DNA from 2 places in the Streptomyces sp. NPDC037100 genome. Region 1 is predicted to be linked to the other one. Evidence: predicted binding sites of a transcription regulator. Region 1 holds the regulator's gene; the other holds the start of a gene.

The links. Region 1 encodes HspR, which represses chaperone genes until heat shock. Its sites were predicted from a motif close to TTGAGNNNNNNNNNCTCAA; they were not measured.
Region 2: a site for HspR is predicted at 3,722-3,740, ahead of lon (endopeptidase La). Genes of this name have one in related genera too.

What each region holds. Positions count from the first base shown of each region.
Region 1 is NZ_JBVJSX010000003.1:608,767-619,779, reverse strand. It holds gene ACZ7EG_RS12845 (helix-turn-helix transcriptional regulator) at 1-626, opposite strand, end outside; gene ACZ7EG_RS12840 (sugar ABC transporter substrate-binding protein) at 835-1,944, opposite strand; gene ACZ7EG_RS12835 (heat shock protein transcriptional repressor HspR) at 2,225-2,677, opposite strand; gene dnaJ (molecular chaperone DnaJ) at 2,683-3,870, opposite strand; gene grpE (nucleotide exchange factor GrpE) at 3,904-4,569, opposite strand; gene dnaK (molecular chaperone DnaK) at 4,566-6,422, opposite strand; gene ACZ7EG_RS12815 (MraY family glycosyltransferase) at 6,517-7,536, opposite strand; gene ACZ7EG_RS12810 ((Fe-S)-binding protein) at 7,836-10,157, shown strand; gene ACZ7EG_RS12805 (DUF6086 family protein) at 10,299-10,742, opposite strand.
Region 2 is NZ_JBVJSX010000002.1:132,461-143,473, forward strand. It holds gene ACZ7EG_RS05715 (protein phosphatase 2C domain-containing protein) at 1-555, shown strand, start outside; gene ACZ7EG_RS05720 (MarR family winged helix-turn-helix transcriptional regulator) at 594-1,085, opposite strand; gene lon (endopeptidase La) at 1,276-3,699, opposite strand; gene ACZ7EG_RS05730 (GNAT family N-acetyltransferase) at 3,874-4,533, shown strand; gene ACZ7EG_RS05735 (rhomboid-like protein) at 4,546-5,343, opposite strand; gene ACZ7EG_RS05740 (spermine/spermidine synthase domain-containing protein) at 5,516-6,193, shown strand; gene ACZ7EG_RS05745 (response regulator transcription factor) at 6,329-7,069, shown strand; gene ACZ7EG_RS05750 (sensor histidine kinase) at 7,066-8,175, shown strand; gene ACZ7EG_RS05755 (multifunctional oxoglutarate decarboxylase/oxoglutarate dehydrogenase thiamine pyrophosphate-binding subunit/dihydrolipoyllysine-residue succinyltransferase subunit) at 8,457-11,013, shown strand, end outside.

The DNA of each region.
Region 1 (11,013 bases):
ATCAGCCGGTCGATCACCTCGTCCAGCGTGCGCGCCTCCACCGCGTCGCCCATCAGCTCCAGATAGTTCAGCAACCCCTGCCCGTGCCGGGCGACATGGGTGTACAGGTCCCGCATCCGCACGCCCCGGCCGCGCAGCGCCAGCGCCCGGTGCAGCCCCTCGGAGAGCTCGGCCTCCCGGCGGATGCCGCCGGGCTGGACGGTGATGACCTCGGCCGTGCACGCCTGGGTCGCCTCGTCCATCGCGGCCTGGATCCGGGCGAGTCCGTCCAGGACCCGGATCGCCGGGCCCTCCGCCGCCGACGCGGCCGGCCGCACCCGGTGGCCCAGCCCGGCGTACCACTCGACGGCCGCGACAGCCGAACCCACCCGCCGTCGGCTCGCGCTGACCTCGTCGTACATCCCGCGCAGCAGCCGGGTCATGACCTCCTGCGGGGAGGTCGGCACCAGCCAGTCCATGTCGTCGGGATCCGGGTGCAGCAGGGCGAGTTCCAGCAGGCAGGGCACCGGTTCGGCGTCCCGGCGCGGCACCCGGCCGCGCCGTACGGCCCGGGAATACACACGATCCCCGGCGTCGCACAGTCGGTCGGCACCATGGGGATGCTCATCCACCCCGTGCCCGGCCATCGCCCATCCCACCCCCGGTTCCGCCGTCTTCCGCAGCGCAACTATGCGCGGACCGAACGTGCTCCGCAACACGGCTCCCCGCGCGACGACCGCCGGAAACCACCGGTACACACCGGTGTCTCCGGCCTCGGTTCGTCCGGTCGCGGGTCCGGTCCCAGGTCCGGTCGAAGCGGAGGGCCAGGGGTGGTGAACCCGGCTCGCCGCACGGCTACTTCAGGCCGATGGCCCGGCACGCCGCCTTGTACTCGGCCGTGCAGATGTCCGACAGCTTGTAGATGTCCTCCGCGACCACCGTGTCCTTGATGTTCTCCCTCGTCAGGGCGACCACCGGCACGAGCTGCGCGGGAATGCCCTTGTCGGTCGGGCTGTCGACCCTGTCGCGGGTGAGGGCGGCGAACTGGATGTCGCGGCCCTGGACCTTGGCCACGGCCATCTCCGCGGCGTTCTCCGCCTCCTGCGGGTACGACTTGTAGACGCTCATGTACTGCTCACCGGTGATGATCCGCTGCACCGCGGGCAGTTCCGCGTCCTGGCCGGTGATGGGCGGCAGCTTGGTCACGCCCGCGGCCTTCAGCGCGTTGACGATGCCGCCCGCCATGCCGTCGTTGGCGGAGTAGACGGCGTCGATGTCACCCTTGCCGATCTTCGCGATCGCCTCGGCCATGTTGGCCTCGGCGTTCTCCGGCTTCCAGTCCTTGGTGTCGAAGGACTGGGCGATGGTCACCTTGCCGTTCAGCTCGGACATCGCGCCCGCCTTGAACTGCTTGGCGTTCGGGTCGGTGGACGAGCCGTTCATCATGACTATCTTGTCGGAGAGGCTCGCCTTCTCCCCGATGGCCTCCAGCAGGGAGCGGCCCTGGACCTCGCCCACCAGCTCGTTGTCGAAGGAGATGTACGCGTCGATCGGGCCCTCGGCCAGTCGGTCGTAGGCGATGACCGGAATGCCGGCCTCCTTGGCCTTCTCCACGCCGCTCGCGATGGCCTTCGCGTCGACGGCGTCCAGCAGGATCACGTCGACCCGGTCGTCGATCATCTGCTGCAGCTGGCTCGCCTGCTTGTCCGCGCTCGCCTCGGCGTTGGCGTACTCGACGCGGCCCTTGTCGTTGGTGAGCGACTCGATCTTCCTCTTGATGATCGGGTAGTCGAAGCTCTCGTAGCGCGTGTTCGCCTTCTCCGGCAGCAGCAGACCCACGGTGATGTCGTTGCCCTTGGTCGGGCTCGCGTCGTCACTGCTCCCCGTCGCGTTGAGCACGCCGCAGCCGGCGAGCGTGACGGACAGCGTGGCCACGGCCACGGACATGGAGATACGACGACGCATGCGGGGGCTCACTTCGCGTGTGATTCGGACGTGGGCACAGCTTTGCGGCCCATGTGACTCAAAAGCCAACGCGGAGGCGCCCCCCCAGGTCAAGCGGAACCACTTAACGAGATGACAACACCACGCTCCGCAAGCGTTGTGGAGACTCTGCGGAATCACCTTCAAGTGGTGCGCACCCCCCGGTCATCCACGGGAGGCCCAGCGAAACCAGGGCAAGACCTACAAAGCACGCGAAAAGGACCGGGAGTCAACTCCCGGCCCCTTCACCTGTGTACGCGCGTCAGTCGGACTGCTGCTGCCGCTTCGGCCGCCACACCACCAGCGCGCTGGTCTGCTGCACCTCCTGGTACGGCACCAGGTCGCGGCGGTACGACGCGTGCACCGCCGCCTCGCGCTGGCGCATCGCCGCCGCCGCGCCGTCGAGCGCGTCCTGCATCTCGGCGACCCGGGCCTGGAGCGCGGCGACCTGGTTCTCCAGTTCGATGATGCGCTTGATACCGGCCAGGTTGATGCCCTCGTCCTGCGACAACTGCTGGACGGTGCGCAGCAGTTCGATGTCACGGGCCGAGTAGCGGCGGCCCCGGCCGGCGGTACGGTCCGGGGAGACCAGACCCAGCCGGTCGTACTGGCGCAGGGTCTGCGGGTGCAGGCCGGACAGCTGGGCCGCCACCGAGATGACGTAGACCGGGGTTTCCTCGGTCAGTTCATACGGATTGCGCCGACGACCGTCCATCTGACTCATGCTCCCTTCGCGGCCTGGAACAGATCCGCCCGCGGATCCTCACCCGCGGTCGCCTCTCGGTACGCCTCGAGTGCGTCACGAGCCTTCCCCGACAGGTCCTTCGGAACACTCACCTCCACGGTGACCAGGAGGTCGCCGCGGGTGCCGTCCTTGCGGACCGCGCCCTTGCCCCGGGCGCGCATGGTACGCCCGTTGGGCGTGCCCGGCGGCAGCTTCAGCGTGACGGGCGGGCCGCCCAGGGTGGGCACCCGCACCTCGCCGCCGAGGGCCGCCTCGGCGAAGGTCACCGGGACGGTGACCGTGAGGTTGTCCTCCTTGCGGCCGAACACCGGGTGGGAGTCGACGTGCACGACCACATAGAGGTCGCCCGCCGGCCCGCCGCGCTCGCCCGGCGCGCCCTTGCCGCGCAGCCTGATCCGCTGGCCGTCGCTGACGCCCGCGGGGATGCGCACCTGCATGGTCCGCGAGGACTTGGCCCGGCCGCTGCCCTTGCAGACCTCGCAGGCGTTCTCCGCGATCAGGCCGCGGCCCTTGCAGTCCGGGCAGGGGTCGGTCAGGGAGAAGCCGCCGCCGCTGCCCCGGGCGACCTGCCCGGTGCCGACGCAGGTCGGGCACACGCGCGGCGTGCCGTTCTTGTCGCCGGTGCCGGAACAGGCCTTGCAGGGAGACTGCGACGACATCCGCAGCGGGACGGTCGCGCCCTCGATCGCCTCCGTGAAGCTGAGCGTGACCTCTGACTCGATGTCCTGGCCGCGCCGGGGGTGCGCACGCGTCCCCGGACCGCCCGCACCGCCGCGGTTGAACAGGCCCCCGAAAACGTCACCGAGACCGCCGCCGAAGCCGCCGGCCCCCTGGCCGCCGCCCTGGGCGCCGCCTCCGAAGAGGTCGCCCAGGTCGAAGTTGAACGAGCCGCCCGCGCCGCCCGGCCCCGGGCGGAAGCCGCCGTTGCCGAAGAGGGCGCGCGCGTCGTCGTACTCCTTGCGCTTCTTGGGGTCGCCGAGGATGTCGTTGGCCTCGGAGATCTCCTTGAAGCGCTCCTCCGCCTTGACGTTTCCCTTGTTGGCGTCCGGGTGGTTCTCGCGGGCGAGCTTCCGGTACGCCTTCTTGATCTCGGCCTCGGTGGCGTCCTTGGGGACGCCGAGGACCTTGTAGTAGTCCTTCTCGATGAAGTCCTTGGTGCTCATCCTCGACGCCCCTCCTTCCCTTCGTCTATGACGTCAGCCCTCGTCCGGGCCACCGCTCTCCTTGTCGTCGGCGTCGGCGGACTCGTCCGCCTTGACCGTCTGCGCCCCCGGCTGGGGTTCGGCCACGGCCACCCGCGCGGGGCGGATGGTGCGCTCGCCGATCCGGTACCCGGGCTGCAGAATCGCCACGCACGTCGTCTCGGTGACGTCCGGCGCGTAGCTGTGCATCAGGGCTTCGTGGATCGTCGGGTCGAAGGGCTCGCCCTCCTTGCCGAACTGCTGCAGGCCCATCTTCGCCGCGGTGCTCTCCAGCGACTCGGCGACGGACTTGAAGCCGCCGACCAGCTCGCCGTGTTCGCGCGCGCGGCCGATGTCGTCGAGCACGGGCAGGAGCTCGATCAGGAGGTTCGCGATGGCGATCTCCTTGACCGCGATCCGGTCGCGCTCGACCCGGCGGCGGTAGTTCTGGAACTCGGCCTGGAGGCGCTGGAGGTCCGCCGTGCGCTCACTGAGCGCGGTGCGGGCCTGGTCCAGCTGGGCCACCAGAGCCACGTCCTGGCCCGTGTCCCCGGCCGGGGCCGCCCCCTCCTCCGCGGAGGGGGAGGCGGCCTTCGGCTCGGCGTCTTCGGAGGTGGCGCCGGAAGGGACGTCGGGCTGCTGCGACTGCTGCTCGTCGAAGCCCGGGGTCTCCTCCGTCACGCGGCACCGTCCTTCCGGTCCTCGTCGACGATCTCGGCGTCGACGACGTCGTCGTCAGCGGCCTTGGCACCACCGGCGTCACCGGCGTCACCCGCGGGGCCACCGGCGGCCTGGGCCGCACCCGCGTCCGCGTACATGGCCTGGCCGAGCTTCTGCGAGACGGCCGCGACCTTCTCGGTGGCGGTGCGGATCTCGGTGGAGTCCTCGCCCTTGAGCTTTTCCTTCAGCTCGGCGACGGCTTCCTCGACCTCGGTCTTGATGTCGCCCGGGACCTTGTCCTCGTTGTCCTTGAGGAACTTCTCGGTCTGGTAGACGAGCTGCTCGCCCTGGTTGCGGGACTCGGCGGCCTCGCGGCGCTTGTGGTCCTCCTCCGCGTACTGCTCGGCCTCCTGGCGCATGCGGTCGACCTCGTCCTTCGGCAGCGAGGAGCCGCCGGTGACGGTCATCTTCTGCTCCTTGCCCGTGCCCAGGTCCTTGGCGGTCACGTGCATGATGCCGTTGGCGTCGATGTCGAAGGACACCTCGATCTGCGGGACGCCGCGGGGCGCCGGCGGCAGACCGGTCAGCTCGAACATCCCGAGCTTCTTGTTGTACGCCGCGATCTCGCGCTCACCCTGGTAGACCTGGATCTGCACGGACGGCTGGTTGTCCTCGGCGGTGGTGAAGATCTCGGACCGCTTGGTCGGGATCGTCGTGTTCCGCTCGATGAGCTTGGTCATGATGCCGCCCTTGGTCTCGATGCCGAGGGACAGCGGGGTGACGTCGAGGAGCAGGACGTCCTTGACCTCGCCCTTGAGGACACCGGCCTGCAGGGCGGCGCCGATGGCGACGACCTCGTCCGGGTTGACGCCCTTGTTGGCGTCCTTGCCGCCGGTCAGCTCCTTGACGAGCTCGGCGACGGCGGGCATACGGGTGGAGCCGCCGACCAGGACGACGTGGTCGATCTCGCTGATGGAGATGCCGGCGTCCTTGATGACGTTGTGGAACGGCGTCTTGCAGCGCTCCAGGAGGTCCGCGGTCAGCTGCTGGAACTGGGCGCGGGTGAGCTTCTCGTCGAGGTGCAGGGGACCCTCGGCGGAGGCGGTGATGTAGGGCAGGTTGATCGAGGTCTCGGTGGACGAGGACAGCTCGATCTTCGCCTTCTCGGCGGCCTCGCGCAGACGCTGCAGGGCCATCTTGTCCTTGCCCAGGTCCACGCCGTGGCCGGACTGGAACTGCTGGACGAGGTAGTCGACGACGCGCTGGTCCCAGTCGTCACCACCGAGGTGGTTGTCACCGTTGGTGGCCTTCACCTCGACGACACCGTCGCCGATCTCCAGCAGCGAGACGTCGAACGTACCGCCACCGAGGTCGAAGACCAGGATGGTCTGGTCGTCCTTGTCGAGGCCGTACGCCAGGGCGGCCGCGGTCGGCTCGTTGACGATGCGCAGCACGTTCAGACCGGCGATCTCGCCGGCCTCCTTCGTGGCCTGACGCTCGGAGTCGTTGAAGTACGCCGGGACGGTGATGACCGCGTCGGTCACCTTCTCGCCCAGGTAGGCCTCGGCGTCACGCTTGAGCTTCTGGAGCACGAAGGCGCTGATCTGCTGCGGGTTGAAGGGCTTCCCGTCCAGCTCGATCTTCCAGTCGGTGCCCATGTGACGCTTGACGGAGCGGATGGTCCGGTCCACGTTCGTGACCGCCTGGCGCTTGGCCACCTCTCCGACGAGCACCTCACCGTTCTTGGCGAAGGCGACGACGGACGGCGTGGTCCTGGCGCCCTCGGCGTTGGTGATGACGGTGGGCTCGCCGCCCTCCAGAACGCTGACGACGGAGTTAGTCGTGCCCAGGTCGATGCCGACCGCACGTGCCATGGTTGATTCCTCCAGCTGACTTGAGTGGAACGGACTCAAGTGTGCACGACGGCTCCCCACCGGTCAACAGAGCTGAGTCGGGCAGGCTCAACTCTTATCCGTTCCTTACGCGCAATGGCGCTCTGACCTGCGTCGATACGCTGCGTCGGGGGCCGTACACAGGGACACGCGAGAGAGTGAACACCACCACGAGCGTCCCTCCCGCCACCCACCACAGGGCGCCCGCCCCGATCCAGTCGGCATGCGCGAGTACCCCGACGAGCATCCCGGACAACGCCCCGATCCCCAGCAGCAGACTCGCCCCCGGCGCGGTCAGCCCGAGCCGCCGCAGCCGGTGCGCGAGATGGTCGGGCCCGCTGCGCGTGACACTCCGTCCGCCCAGCCGCCGCGATGCCAGCACGAGGACGACATCGGCGGCCACCACCGCGGTCAGCGCGAACAGGACACCCGCGCTCTCCCCTACCCCGAACCCGGCCCGGGCGTACACCGTCCCCACGGCGATCACGAACCCCGCGGCCATGGCCCCGCAGCCGCCCAGCGCCACCCGCGCGGGATGCCAGTTGTGAAGAAGGAAGCCGGTCAGCGCGGCGGCCAGCACGCTCATCAGCCCCGCGATCCCGTCCATCACCTCGACGGCCGCACAGGCCGCCGCCCCGAAGGCGGCGACCACTCCGACCGTACCCGCCAGCCCGTCGGCGTGATCGAGCCCCCGGAACCCGAACACCACCGCCACGACCCACACGACGGCCAGCAATCCGGTCCCCACCCCCGTCTCGCCGTACGGCACGACACACGCGGCCGCCACGGCCGTACCGGCGGCCAGTACCCGCCGCCGCAGCCGCCACACGTCACCGGCGAGCCCGAGCAGGGCGACGGCACCCGCGGCGAGGAGCACCCCCCGCGTCCCGTCGGCGGACGGCGCGACCCCCAGCCAGTCGCCGCCCCCCACGACCAGCCCGGTGACGAGCACGACGGCCAGACCCCCGGACAGCGGCACGTCCCGCTGCCGGCGCCGCTCGACCAGTCGCAGCCGCAGCGCGGGGACCCGCAGGGCGGCGGCGAACACAGCGGTGAGGACGAGGGCGGTGGCGGCGGCGGTGATCCCGTAGAGCACGGATACAAGTTAGGCGGGACTATGACATTTCGGTATGAATAACACGACGGGATGTACGACGAGATTCACGACGGGATGTACGACGGGATGCGCGACGACACACATCAGGGTCGCGACCGGATCCGGTCCGCTCCTGAGGCAACCCTCAGCGATTCAGATCACTGCCCACCCGGCTACAGTGCGGCGGAGGATGAGGGTAGTCTCAGACGGACTGCATAAGTTACCGCTTAGTAATTTCGGGGAACCTGGAATAACGACAGGTCACCCGACGAAACCCCTCGCAGGCCCGAGGAGCCCCCATGCAACTCGCCGCGATCATCGTGTCGCTGGTACTGACCGTGGTCGGCGTCGCGCTGCTCGCACGCGCGATCGGCCAGTTCGTCCGGTATTTCAAGCTGGGCCAGCCGGTCCCGGCCGGAACCCGGACCGACAACCCCTACCAGCGCAGCGTGACCCTGGTGAAGGAGTTCCTCGGCCACACGCGCATGAACCGGTGGGGCATCGTCGGCGTCGCCCACTGGTTCGTCGCCGTCGGCTTCCTGACCCTCCCGCCGACCCTCGCCCAGGCCTTCGGCCAGCTGTTCCAGGCCGACTGGGTGCTGCCGGTCATCGGTGAGTTCCTGCCGTTCGAGCTGTACATCGAGTTCATCGGCGTGATGACGATCCTGGGCATCGCGGTGCTCATCGCGATCCGCCTGCTGAACCTGCCGAGCCGCCCGGGCCGCAAGTCCCGCTTCGCCGGCTCCAAGGCCGGACAGGCCTACTTCGTCGAGTACGTCATCCTCACCATCGGCCTGGCGATCTACGTGCTGCGGGGCCTGGAGGGCGCACTGCACCACGTCGACCACTACGAGGCGTCGTACTTCGCGTCGTACCCGCTGGTGCTCGCGTTCAAGGGCCTGAGCGTCACGGCGCTGCAGAACCTCGTCTACTTCGTCGCGATGATCAAGATCGGCACCTCGTTCATCTGGATGATCGTGGTGTCGCTCAACACCAACATGGGTGTCGCCTGGCACCGCTTCCTCGCCTTCCCGAACATCTGGTTCAAGCGCGAGGCGAGCGGCGGCACGGCCCTCGGCGCGCTCCAGCCGATGACCTCGGGCGGCAAGCCGATCGACTTCACCGACCCCGGTGACGACGACGTCTTCGGTGTCTCCCAGGTCGAGCAGTACTCCTGGAAGGGCCTGCTGGACTTCTCCACCTGCACCGAGTGCGGCCGCTGCCAGTCGCAGTGCCCCGCCTGGAACACGGGCAAGCCCCTCTCCCCCAAGCTGCTGATCATGTCGCTGCGCGACCACGCGCACGCCAAGGCCCCGTACCTGCTGGCCGGCGGCGGCAAGACGATGGAGGGCGAGGAGAAGGCGTCCGAGGAGCAGCTGAAGGACGTGCCCGCGGCCGCCCTGGCGGAGGCCGAGCGCCCGCTGGTGGGCACGGCCGAGGAGAACGGCGTCATCGACCCGGACGTCCTGTGGTCCTGCACCACCTGCGGCGCCTGCGTCGAGCAGTGCCCGGTGGACATCGAGCACGTCGACCACATCGTCGACATGCGCCGCTACCAGGTGATGATCGAGAGCTCCTTCCCGTCCGAGGCGGGCACGATGCTCAAGAACCTGGAGAAGAAGGGCAACCCCTGGGGCCTGGCGAAGAAGCAGCGCCTGGAGTGGCTCAAGGAGGTCGACTTCGAGGTCCCGGTCGTCGGCAAGGACATCGAGGACCTGTCCGAGGTCGAGTACCTCTACTGGGTCGGCTGCGCCGGCGCCCTGGAGGACCGCGCGAAGAAGACCACGAAGGCCTTCGCGGAGCTCCTGCACATCGCGGGCGTCAAGTTCGCCATCATGGGCGGCGACGAGAAGTGCACCGGCGACTCCGCCCGCCGCCTCGGCAACGAGCCCCTGTTCCAGGAGCTCGGCATGGAGAACGTCATGGCGCTGAACATGGCGTTCGGCGAGGAGATGGACGAGGACGGCAAGGTCACGCCGGAGTCGGCGAAGCCGAAGTCCTCGAAGAAGATCGTCGCCACCTGCCCGCACTGCCTCAACACGCTCGGCAACGAGTACCCGCAGCTCGGCGGCGACTACGAGGTCATCCACCACACCCAGCTGCTCCAGCACCTCGTCGACGAGGGCAAGCTGATCCCGGTCACGCCGGTCGAGGGCATCATCACCTACCACGACCCGTGCTACCTGGGCCGCCACAACAAGATCTACACGCCCCCGCGCGAGATCATCGCCGCCGTTCCCGGCGTCCGCAACGAGGAGATGCACCGCCACAAGGAGCGCGGCTTCTGCTGCGGCGCCGGTGGTGCGCGGATGTGGATGGAAGAGCGCATCGGCAAGCGCATCAACAACGAGCGCGTCGACGAGGCGCTGTCGTTGAACCCCGACATCGTCTCGACGGCCTGCCCCTTCTGCCTGGTCATGCTCACCGACTCGGTCAACGGCAAGAAGAACGACGGCAAGGCGAAGGAGTCCATCCAGGTGGTGGACGTGGCGCAGCTGCTGCTGGACTCGGTGAAGACGCCGGTCCCCGCGGAGGACGAGAGCGACGGCGGTGACGACGGCGAGCCGCCGGCCGGCACGTCGGACTCGGAGAACGCGCCGGAGCCGGAGCCGGTGAAGTAGGCGCATTCCGCTGGTCGTTCCGACCCCGCGAAGCCCCCTGCCCGATGATCGGGCGGGGGGCTTCGGCGTTCCCTGCGGTGCGGAAACCGCGAGCTGCTCCAGGCTGTCGGGTCGGCGAGGGGTGGCCCTCGACGCACCGTCTCAGCGGGACATCCAGCGGTCCACCTCTCGCGCCCGGGTGTCCAACGCGGTGAGGACGGCGGCCGGCACGGTCCGAGGACCGCCGGGAACCTGCACGTCGGGCCGGACTCCACCAGCCACCTGAGCGAGCCCTGGAGGCGGGATCTCCACCTCGATTCCGGCACGCCGCGCAAGCGCGACCGCCGTCGCCACGAACCCCTCGGAGAGCGCGAGGATCACGGAGTGTGCCGTCCGGCAGTGCCAGGTGACCAAGCCGCGTGCGAACTCCGCGTACACGACCGGGTCGAGCTCGAGTGTGTCCGGGTCGCCCTCTTGCTCGTGGCCGATTCCCGAGGGCAGCCCGAGCTCCGCCTCGAAGACCTCGACCTGCCGTACGAAGAGACGGCCGGCACCGTTCGAGGGGTTCCACAGCGTCTCGTCACCGATGTCGAAGTACATGCTCATCGTCGATCCCCCTGCTCAGCCGCCCGGCACAGGGTAGAAGATCAGGCGATTGGGAGGCACCTGGATAAGACGGTGCCTTCGGGCCAAGGCCCAGACGCCGATGCCCGCTGCCCGAGTCATCGGGCGGCGGGCATCGACGCTTCGCCACTGCCGCCGTACGGGTGGCACGGGCAGCCGCAGGGGGCTGGAGCAGGATGCCGAGGGCAAAGGGGAGGGACGGGTCGCGGGTCTGACGGCAGTGGGTGTGGAGGTCCTGACAGCCGGGGCGGAT
Region 2 (11,013 bases), on a different contig from region 1:
GCCTTGTCCCGCGCCATCGCGCGTACCTCCGAGGCGCACGCCACAACCTGTGACCTTTCTCACCCTCGAACCCCTCAGGCCACAGTGGTCGCGGCCCGATGGAATCCGGAGACGGTCGAGTATCTGGTCCTGTCCGACTCGGCTCTGCTCCTGGAGTCGCCGGACGGCGTGGTCACACCCCTCCTCGACGACCGACTGGCCCTGCTCCCCCGCTCGGCGCTCGCCACGGACGCGCTGGTGGACTCCACGTTCCGCAACATGGAGGGCGGCTTCTTCACGGCGGCCGCCGACCCCTCGGTGGCGGCCCGGGCGGTGACCGGAACCGTGCCCCGTCGCGAGGTCCGTGCCCTGGCCGCGCTGACGGACGGCGCGACGCGCTGGGTCGAGCGGTTCGAGGAGGGCGACTGGACGGACTGCTTCCACCTGATCCGCAAGGAGGGGCCCCAGGCACTGGTGGACCGCGTCCGGACGCTGGAGCGGTCGGACGCCGCCACGACGTCCCTGGGCAGGAGCAAGCGGCACGACGACGCGACGGTGGTGTTCGTCGAGTTCTAGCGCACCACTCAGCGGACGCCGGCCGGCCGGCGCGTGGCCTACTTCTCCATGCCGCGGTTGAGCTGGTTCAGCAGCCGGGCCAGTTCCGTGACCTCGCGGGAGTCCCAGTCGGCCAGGCGGCCGGCGTAACGTGCGCGGCGGGCCTCCCGGACCCGGCGGACGCGGTCGTGGCCCTCCTGGGTGAGGGCGACGAGCCAGGCGCGTCCGTCGGCGGGATCGGGCTCGCGCGCGACCAGCCCGAGCTCCTCCAGGGCGCGCAGCTGGCGGGACATCGTCGCCTTGCCGACCCCGATGTAGGCGGCCAGCTCGGTCGCCCGCTGCTTGCCGTGCTCGTCCAGCCGCACGAGCAGGCCGTACGCGGACGACTCCAGGTCGGGGTGGACCTCGCGGGCCATCTCACCCTGGCTGGCCCGGGCGCGCCGCAGCAGCACGGTCAGCTCGCGCTCCAGCGCCAGGAAGGCGGGCTGATCCACACCGGTTCCGGCCACACCGGCGTCGCGGTGTCCGTCGTCGTTGCCGCCCTCGTGCACGTCAGCCCCTGCCTCGGTCGTCGCCCGGTCGTGGAACGCCGGTACCTGAATTTTCCGCCACCTGCCGCCATCACCGCAGTTCGGCAAGTATTCCGCAGGTCAGGGCGTCCGTGTCCACAGGGCCACCACACGGTGAAGGCCCGGGCCTCCCTCACGAGGAACCCGGGCCTTCCCTATCCGGTCACGCCCGTCACGCCGCGACCGGAACCTCCGGCGCCGCGCTGTTCGTCGCGGGCGCGAGCGCCAGTTCCAGGACCTGGCGGACGTCGGTGACGGCGTGGACGTCGAGCTTGTCCAGCACCTCCGCCGGGACGTCGTCCAGGTCGGGTTCGTTGCGCTTGGGGATGACCACCGTGGTGACCCCCGCCCGGTGCGCGGCGAGCAGCTTCTGCTTCACACCGCCGATCGGCAGGACCCGCCCGGTCAGCGAGACCTCGCCGGTCATCGCCACGTCCGTGCGGACCAGCCGGCCGGACAGCAGGGACGCGAGGGCCGTGGTCATCGTGATGCCCGCGCTCGGGCCGTCCTTGGGGACCGCGCCCGCCGGGAAGTGGATGTGCACGCCCCGGTCCTTCAGATCGCCCACCGGCAGTTCCAGCTCGGCGCCGTGGGAGCGCAGGAAGCTCAGCGCGATCTGCGCGGACTCCTTCATCACGTCGCCCAGCTGGCCGGTCAGGGTCAGCCCGGCCGCGCCCGTCTCCGGGTCGGCCAGGGACGCCTCGACGTACAGGACGTCACCGCCCGCTCCGGTCACCGCGAGGCCGGTCGCCACGCCGGGGACGGACGTGCGCCGCTCGGCCGGGTCCTGAGCGGACTCGGGCACGTGGTGCGGCCGGCCGATCAGGTCACGCAGGTCCTCGTCCCGAACGGTGAAGGGCAGCTTCCGCTCGCCCAGTTCGTGCTGGGCGGCGACCTTGCGCAGCAGCCGTGCGACGGACCGCTCCAGGGTGCGCACACCCGCCTCGCGGGTGTACTCACCGGCGAGCTTGCGCAGCGCGCCCTCGTCGATGGTCACCTCGTCCTCGCCGAGTCCGGCCCGCTCCAGCTGGCGCGGGAGCAGGTGGTCACGGGCGATGACGACCTTCTCGTCCTCGGTGTAGCCGTCCAGGCGGACGATCTCCATCCGGTCGGCCAGTGCCTCCGGGATCGCCTCCAGGACGTTGGCGGTCGCGAGGAAGACGACATCGGACAGGTCCAGCTCGACCTCCAGGTAGTGGTCCCGGAAGGTGTGGTTCTGCGCCGGGTCGAGCACTTCGAGGAGGGCAGCGGCCGGGTCGCCCCGGAAGTCCGAGCCCACCTTGTCGATCTCGTCGAGCAGCACGACCGGGTTCATCGAGCCCGCCTCCTTGACGGCCCGGACGATCCGGCCCGGCAGCGCGCCGACGTAGGTACGCCGGTGGCCGCGGATCTCGGCCTCGTCGCGGACGCCGCCGAGGGCGACGCGGACGAACTTGCGGCCCATGGCGTGGGCGACGGACTCGCCCAGGCTGGTCTTGCCGACGCCGGGCGGCCCGACGAGCGCGAGCACGGCACCGCCGCGCCGCCCGCCGACCACGCCCAGTCCTCGCTCGGTGCGCCGCTTGCGCACCGCCAGGTACTCGGTGATCCGCTCCTTCACGTCCTCCAGGCCGGAGTGCTCGGCGTCGAGGACGGCCTGGGCGCCCTGGATGTCGTAGGCGTCCTCGGTGCGCTCGTTCCACGGCATCTCCAGGACCGTGTCGAGCCAGGTGCGGATCCAGGAGCCCTCGGGCGACTGGTCGGAGGACCGCTCCAGCTTGTCGACCTCCTTGAGCGCGGCCTCACGGACCTTCTCGGGCAGGTCGGCGGCCTCCACGCGGGTGCGGTAGTCGTCTGACTCCTCGCCCCCCTGCTCACCGTTGAGCTCGCGCAACTCCTTGCGGACGGCTTCCAGCTGACGCCGCAACAGGAATTCGCGCTGCTGCTTGTCGACGCCCTCCTGGACGTCCTTGGCGATCGACTCGGCCACGTCCTGCTCGGCGAGGTGGTCGCGCAACTGCTGGGTGGCGAGCTTCAGCCGGGCCACCGGGTCGGCGGTCTCCAGCAGTTCGACCTTCTGGTCGGTGGTGAGGAACGGCGAGTAGCCGGAGTTGTCGGCGAGCGCCGAGACGTCGTCGATGGCCTGGACCCGGTCGACGACCTGCCAGGCGCCGCGCTTGCGCAGCCAGGCGGTGGCGAGGGCCTTGTACTCCTTCATCAGTTCGGCGAGATGCCCGGGCAGGGGCTCCGGCACGGTCTCGTCGACCTGGGTGCCTTCCACCCAGAGGGCGGCACCGGGACCCGTGGTCCCCGCGCCGATGCGCACCCGGCCCCGGCCGCGGATCAGGGCGCCCGGGTCGCCGTCGGCGAGCCGGCCGACCTGCTCGACGGTGCCGAGGACACCGGTGTTCGCGTAGGTCCCGTCGATGCGTGGCACCAGGAGTACCCGGGGCTTTCCGGGCGTTGACCGGGCAGCGGCCTGAGCGGCCTCCACCGCGGCACGGACCTCGGAATCGCTCAGGTCCAGCGGGACCACCATCCCTGGCAGCACGACCTCGCCGTCGAGCGGCAGCACGGGCAGGGTGAGCGGTGTGAACGCCGTGGACTCAGCAGCCATGATCTCCCCTTCGGCAGTCAAGTTGAGCTATGCCGACTCAATGCTTGAGCGGCGCCGGATGTTCCCCAGCCACTGTTCGCTGTCAGCGATCACCCATGACGCCGGGAGCCGGAGGGCGCGTAAGGTCCCCAGGTAAGGGATGATCAGGATTCGCGCTCATTACAGGGGGACGACATGGACGGAACCGTGCAGGCCTGGGTGAACGGATGGGTCGTGTCGCGCGGGGCCGCTCCACCCCTGGCCGAGCCGTGGGGCTGGACCATCGACATGGGGATGTACGGCCACGTCACGCGGCACGTGTTCGGCGCGACGGGCGAGAGCCTCGACGAGACGACCGTCCGCAAGGTGGCCGACGGGGTGACCGGCCGGGGTGTATGGCTGAAGGCCTTCCGGGATCCGTCGGTGGTCTCCGGCTGGCTGGACGACACCTGGTGGATCGACCCCGAGCCCGGCTGCCTGATGACGGTCCCCCTGAAGGCGGACGGCGCTCCGGCCGTCCCCGAGGGTTTCCGGCTGCGCGAGTGGTCGCGCGGTGGAGTGACCCGTCTGATGGTGGCCGCGCCGGACGGGTCCCTGGCGGCCCGCGGACAGGTCACACCGACGGGCGAGACCGCTGTCGTCGACCAGATCGAGACGGCCCCCGAGCACCGCCGCAAGGGTCTGGGCAGCCTCGTCGTACGGACCTTGCAGAACGCCGCCGTCCGGCAGGGGGCGCGGACCGGAGTCCTGGCAGGCACCCCCGCGGGCCGAGGGCTCTACGAGGCGTTGGGCTGGGAGATGGTGGCCCCGCTGACCAGCGCCAGGCACGACCCGCCGGCCTCCGCCGGGGCCTGAAGGCCCTCGTGGTCAGCCCCCGGCCGGGCCGAGGCGCGTCGCGCACCACCGCCGGACCGCCGGCCAGGCCACGATTCCGATGCCCAAGGCGATGAGGTGACCCCAGTTCGTCATCGGGTCGGCGTAGGCGAGCAGGTCCTGGAGCAGCATCCAGCCGAACGCGGCCAGCAGCGGCAGACGCTGCCACCGCGGCAGCAGACCGGCCAGGGCGCCGATACCGGCGGCGACGCCGAAGCTGACGCCGTAGTCGAGGCGGTGCAGGGAGCTGTCCGGAAGGTGACCGGCCAGGACCGCGAGGCCCACGGGGACCTCGGTGGCGAGGGTGGCCAGTACATGGCCGAGGAGGAAGACAGCGGCCGTGCGCAGGGCCCCGATCCGCCGCTCCAGTGCCGTCAGCGCCAGTACGAAGGCGATGGCGAACGGCGAGGTCACCCCGCCCGCGACCCACAGCGCGCTGCCGATCAGCACCAGCCCCGGCGTCCGCAGAAGGTGCGTCACATCCGTGCTGGAGCCCTGGAGCAGGGCGTGCACCAGGGCCGGGTCCGCGTAGGCGGCGATCAGCGAGGTGAGGCAGAGGACGACCGCGTATCCGAAGGTGAACGGCGTCCCGGTGGGGGTCGGCAGCAACCGCCAGGGCCGCGGCGATCGCCGGGGCCCTGCCGCCGGAGTGGGTTCCCGCAGCGCCGCGCCTGCCGTCTCGCGCGGGATCCGCTGCCGCGGCACCCCGTCCAGCAGCCCCGGCACGTCCTGGACGGGCGCGCCCGTCGGCTTCGGTGTGGCCGTCTCGGGGGGCGGCGCGGGGCGTTCCACGAAAGGCGCTCCTTTCCCTCAGGTCCCAGCCTTCGCGGCGGACCCCGCGCTGTCTGTGACCCGCGCCACGCTGGAGCCGATGCACAGCAACCCGCAAGCATCGCCCCGAGTCCCCCAGGGGGCCCGGGGAAATACGAGGCACCACACCCCTCTGCCCTGCCAGGATGCCCCCATGCCTACCCCTTACGACATTCCCGACGTCCTGGACCGTCGCGAGGGCCCCCACGGTGAGGTGGTGCTGCGACGGCACGGTGACCGGCTGGAGATCATCGCCAACGGCTGTTTCCTGATGGACACCTCCGACGGCCGCTCGGAGCGGCGGCTGGTCGACGCGGCACTGGACGCCCTGGCCGGCCGGGACCGCCCCGAGGTCCTGATCGGCGGGCTCGGCGTCGGCTTCTCCCTCGCGCACGCCGCCGCGGACCCGCGCTGGGGACGGATCACAGTGGTGGAACGCGAGCACGCGATCGTCGAGTGGCACCGCGACGGCCCGCTCTCCGCGCTCTCCGCCCAGGCTTTGGCCGACCCCCGCACGCATATCGTCGAGGCCGATCTCGTCGCACACGTCAATGAGACATCCGACACATATGACGCCCTGTGTCTCGACATCGACAACGGACCCGGCTGGACCGTCACCGAAGGCAACGGAAATCTGTACCGGGCGGCCGGACTGGCAAGCTGTGCAAGGGTGTTGAGACCCGGCGGGGTTCTGGCCGTCTGGTCCGCCCAGCCGTCTCCGGAATTCGAAGAAACCTTGCGGAATGCCGGGTTCCAGCAGGTGCGTACCGAAGAGATCCCGGTTGCCCGGGGCGTTCCGGACGTGGTGCACCTCGCCATCAGCCCTGGATAGCAAAGGCGTACTGACTCCCCGTACGCTGCTCCCCTGACGCCGATCATTCAAGCGTCAATCGCAACCATGCGCAGGCATAGCCAGTCAGAAGGAATCACCCCACTGATTCCGGAAAGCACACCCCAGGGGCGGGCGATGGAGCAGACACAGACCTCCCACAACGGTTCGGCGACGGCTACTCCGGGCGCGCAGCGCCGGGTCCTGGTGGTCGAGGACGACGCGACGATCGTGGACGCCATCGCGACCCGCCTGCGGGCCGAGGGATTCCTCGTGCAAACAGCGGGCGACGGCCCGGCCGCGGTCGACACGGCCGAGGCGTGGCAGCCCGACCTGCTGATCCTCGACATCATGCTGCCCGGCTTCGACGGTCTGGAGGTCTGCCGACGCGTGCAGGCCGCCCGCCCGGTGCCGGTGATGATGCTCACCGCGCGCGACGACGAGACCGACATGCTGGTCGGCCTCGGTGTCGGCGCCGACGACTACATGACCAAGCCCTTCTCGATGCGGGAGCTGGCGGCGCGCGTGCATGTCCTGCTGCGCCGGGTGGAGCGGGCCGCCATCGCGGCGGCCACCCCCCGCTCCGGCATCCTGCGCCTCGGCGAACTGGAGATCGACCACGCACAGCGCCGGGTCCGGGTGCGCAGCGAGGACGTCCACCTCACGCCCACCGAGTTCGATCTGCTGGTGTGCCTGGCCAACACCCCGCGCGCGGTGCTCTCCCGTGAGCAGCTGCTGGCCGAGGTCTGGGACTGGGCGGACGCCTCCGGCACCCGCACGGTCGACAGCCACATCAAGGCCCTGCGCCGGAAGATCGGCGCCGAGCGGATCCGCACGGTGCACGGCGTGGGTTACGCCCTGGAGACCCCGACGCCATGAGCGGCGGGCCGGCCGCACGGAAAAACCCCGGGGAGAACCCCTGGGGCGGGGTGAGCCCGTTCTCGATCAAGACCAAGCTGGGCGCGCTGGTCGTCATCTCGGTGCTGATCACCACGGGCCTGTCGGTGATCGCGGTGCACACCAAGACGGAGCTGCGCTTCATCACGGTCTTCTCGATGATCGCCACGCTCCTCATTACGCAGTTCGTGGCCCATTCGCTCACCGCACCGCTGGACGAGATGACCGCGGTGGCCCGCTCCATCTCGCAGGGCGACTACACCCGCCGCACGCGGGAGAACCGCCGTGACGAGCTCGGCGACCTGGCCGTGACGATCAACGCCATGGCCGACGAGCTGGAAGCACAGGACAGCCAGCGCAAGGAACTCGTGGCGAATGTCTCGCACGAGCTGCGCACGCCCATCGCCGGTCTGCGCGCGGTGCTGGAGAACATCGTCGACGGCGTCACGCAGGCCGACCCGGAGACCATGCGCACGGCCCTGAAGCAGACCGAGCGCCTCGGCCGGCTGGTGGAGACCCTGCTGGATCTCTCCCGCCTGGACAACGGCGTCGTACCGCTGAAACAGCGGCGCTTCGAGGTGTGGCCGTACCTGTCCGGCGTGCTGAAGGAGGCCAACATGGTCGCCTCCGTACGCGCGGGCATCGCCACCGGCTCGGGCAGTCACACCCGTACGGACGTCCATCTGCACCTCGACGTCCATCCACCGGAGTTGACCGCGCACGCCGACCCGGAGCGCATCCACCAGGTCGTCGCCAATCTCATCGACAACGCGGTCAAGCACAGCCCGCCGCACGGCCGGGTGACGGTCAAGGCGCGGCGCGGTGCCCTGCCGGAGTCGCTGGAGCTGGAGGTGCTGGACGAGGGCCCCGGCATTCCGAAGTCCGAGTGGCACCGTGTCTTCGAGCGGTTCAACCGCGGCAGCGCCAAGCGGCCGCAGGGGCCGGGCAGCGACGGCGGCACGGGCCTCGGCCTGGCCATCGCCCGCTGGGCCGTGGACCTGCACGGGGGCCGGATCGGAGTGGCCGAATCCGAGCGGGGTTGCCGGATTCTTGTCACTCTTCCGGGACTGTCATCCGTGCCAAGTTGACGTAAAGTTCGAAGCGGAGCCACAAGATCCACGGGCGTCCGCGCTGACGGACACGTGTGATCAGGCACGGGCCCGCGCCATCGGCGCCCTGGGCCCTGCCTCGCTCTTGTCTCATAAAGCGGAACCACGCTTGTTTCCCGCCATTTCAAGCCCCGAAACACGGTTCCAGATGTGATGTGCACGACGTTGAACGGGCCCGGCCTGACCTACCCCCTCCAGGGGGCGTAGCCTTGATTCCCGCTGTCCATCATCTTGTGAAGCGGAAGAGGGCGGTTGCCGCCGTGTCGCCACAGTCCCCCAGTAACTCGAGCATCTCGACCGACACCGACCAAGCGGGGAAGAACCCTGCTGCGTCGTTCGGTGCCAACGAGTGGCTCGTCGACGAGATCTATCAGCAGTACCTCCAGGACCCGAATTCGGTAGACCGAGCCTGGTGGGACTTCTTCGCCGACTACAAGCCAGGGGCGGCTGCCGCCTCGGCTCCGGCGGGTACCGCGGCCGCGGGGGCCGCAGGGACCACCACCGCTCAGGCGGCCGCTCCGGCCGCTCCGGCCGCTCCCGCCCAGGCCCCCGCCCCGGCGGCCGAGAAGCCCGCCGCCGCGCCGGCTCCGGCCCAGGCGAAGCCCGCCGCACAGGCACCGGCCCAGGCCCCCGCTCCGGCGAAGGCCGCTCCGGCCGCCGCCAAGCCGGCCGCGGCCAAGCCCGCGCCCGCGAAGCCGAAGGCCGAGGCGGACGGTCAGGCCCCCTCCGGCCCCGAGCAGATCGTGCTGCGCGGTCCCGCCGCCGCGGTCGCCAAGAACATGAACGCCTCCCTGGAGGTGCCCACGGCCACGTCCGTGCGCGCGGTCCCGGTGAAGCTGCTGTTCGACAACCGCATCGTCATCAACAACCACCTGAAGCGTGCCCGGGGCGGGAAGATCTCCTTCACGCACCTGATCGGCTACGCGATGGTGCAGGCCATCAAGGCCATGCCGTCGATGAACTACTCCTTCGCGGAGAAGGACGGCAAGCCGACCCTGGTCAAGCCGGAGCACGTCAACTTCGGCCTCGCCATCGACCTGGTCAAGCCCAACGGCGACCGCCAGCTCGTGGTCGCGGGCATCAAGAAGGCCGAGACGCTGAACTTCTTCGAGTTCTGGCAGGCCTACGAGGACATCGTCCGCCGCGCCCGCGACGGCAAGCTGGGCATGGACGACTTCACCGGCGTGACGGTCTCCCTGACCAACCCCGGCGGCCTCGGCACCGTCCACTCCGTGCCGCGTCTGATGCCCGGCCAGTCGGTGATCATGGGCGTCGGCTCCATGGACTACCCGGCCGAGTTCCAGGGCACGTCCCAGGACACGCTGAACAAGCTCGGCATCTCGAAGGTCATGACGCTCACGTCGACCTACGACCACCGGGTCATCCAGGGCGCCGCCTCCGGCGAGTTCCTGCGGATCGTCGCGAACCTCCTCCTCGGTGAGAACGGCTTCTACGACGACGTCTTCGAGGCGCTGCGCATCCCCTACGAGCCGGTCCGCTGGCTCAAGGACATCGACGCGTCCCACGACGACGACGTCACCAAGGCCGCCCGCGTCTTCGAGCTGATCCACTCCTACCGGGTCCGCGGCCACGTCATGGCCGACACCGACCCGCTGGAGTACCAGCAGCGCAAGCACCCCGACCTGGACATCACCGAGCACGGGCTCACCCTGTGGGACCTGGAGCGCGAGTTCGCCGTCGGCGGCTTCTCCGGCAAGTCGATGATGAAGCTGCGCGACATCCTCGGCGTCCTGCGCGACTCGTACTGCCGCACCACCGGCATCGAGTTCATGCACATCCAGGACCCAAAGCAGCGCAAGTGGATCCAGGACCGCGTGGAGCGCCCGCACTCCAAGCCGGAGCGCGAGGAGCAGCTGCGCATCCTGCGCCGGCTGAACGCTGCCGAGGCCTTCGAGACCTTCCTGCAGACGAAGTACGTCGGCCAGAAGCGCTTCTCCCTGGAGGGCGGCGAGTCCGTCATCCCGCTGCTGGACGCCGTGCTGGACTCGGCCGCCGAGTCCCGCCTGGACGAGGTCGTCATCGGCATGGCCCACCGCGGCCGGCTGAACGTCCTCGCCAACATCGTCGGCAAGTCCTACGCCCAGATCTTCCGCGAGTTCGAGGGCAACCTCGACCCGAAGTCGATGCACGGCTCCGGTGACGTGAAGTACCACCTGGGCGCCGAGGGCACCTTCACCGGTCTCGACGGCGAGCAGATCAAGGTCTCCCTGGTCGCGAACCCCTCGCACCTGGAGGCGGTGGACCCGGTCCTGGAGGGCGTCTCGCGCGCCAAGCAGGACATCATCAACAAGGGCGGCACCGACTTCACCGTCCTGCCGGTGGCGATCCACGGCGACGCGGCCTTCGCGGGCCAGGGCGTGGTGGCCGAGACCCTGAACATGTCGCAGCTGCGCGGCTACCGCACCGGCGGCACGGTCCACATCGTCATCAACAACCAGGTCGGCTTCACCGCGGCCCCCGAGTCCTCGCGTTCCTCCATGTACGCGACGGACGTGGCCCGCATGATCGAGGCCCCGATCTTCCACGTGAACGGCGACGACCCGGAGGCCGTGGTCCGCGTCGCGCGGCTCGCCTTCGAGTTCCGCCAGGCGTTCAACAAGGACGTGGTGATCGACCTCATCTGCTACCGCCGCCGCGGTCACAACGAGTCGGACAACCCGGCCTTCACCCAGCCGCTGATGTACGACCTGATCGACAAGAAGCGCTCGGTGCGCAAGCTCTACACCGAGTCCCTCATCGGTCGCGGCGACATCACCCTGGAAGAGGCCGAGCAGGCGCTGCAGGACTACCAGGGCC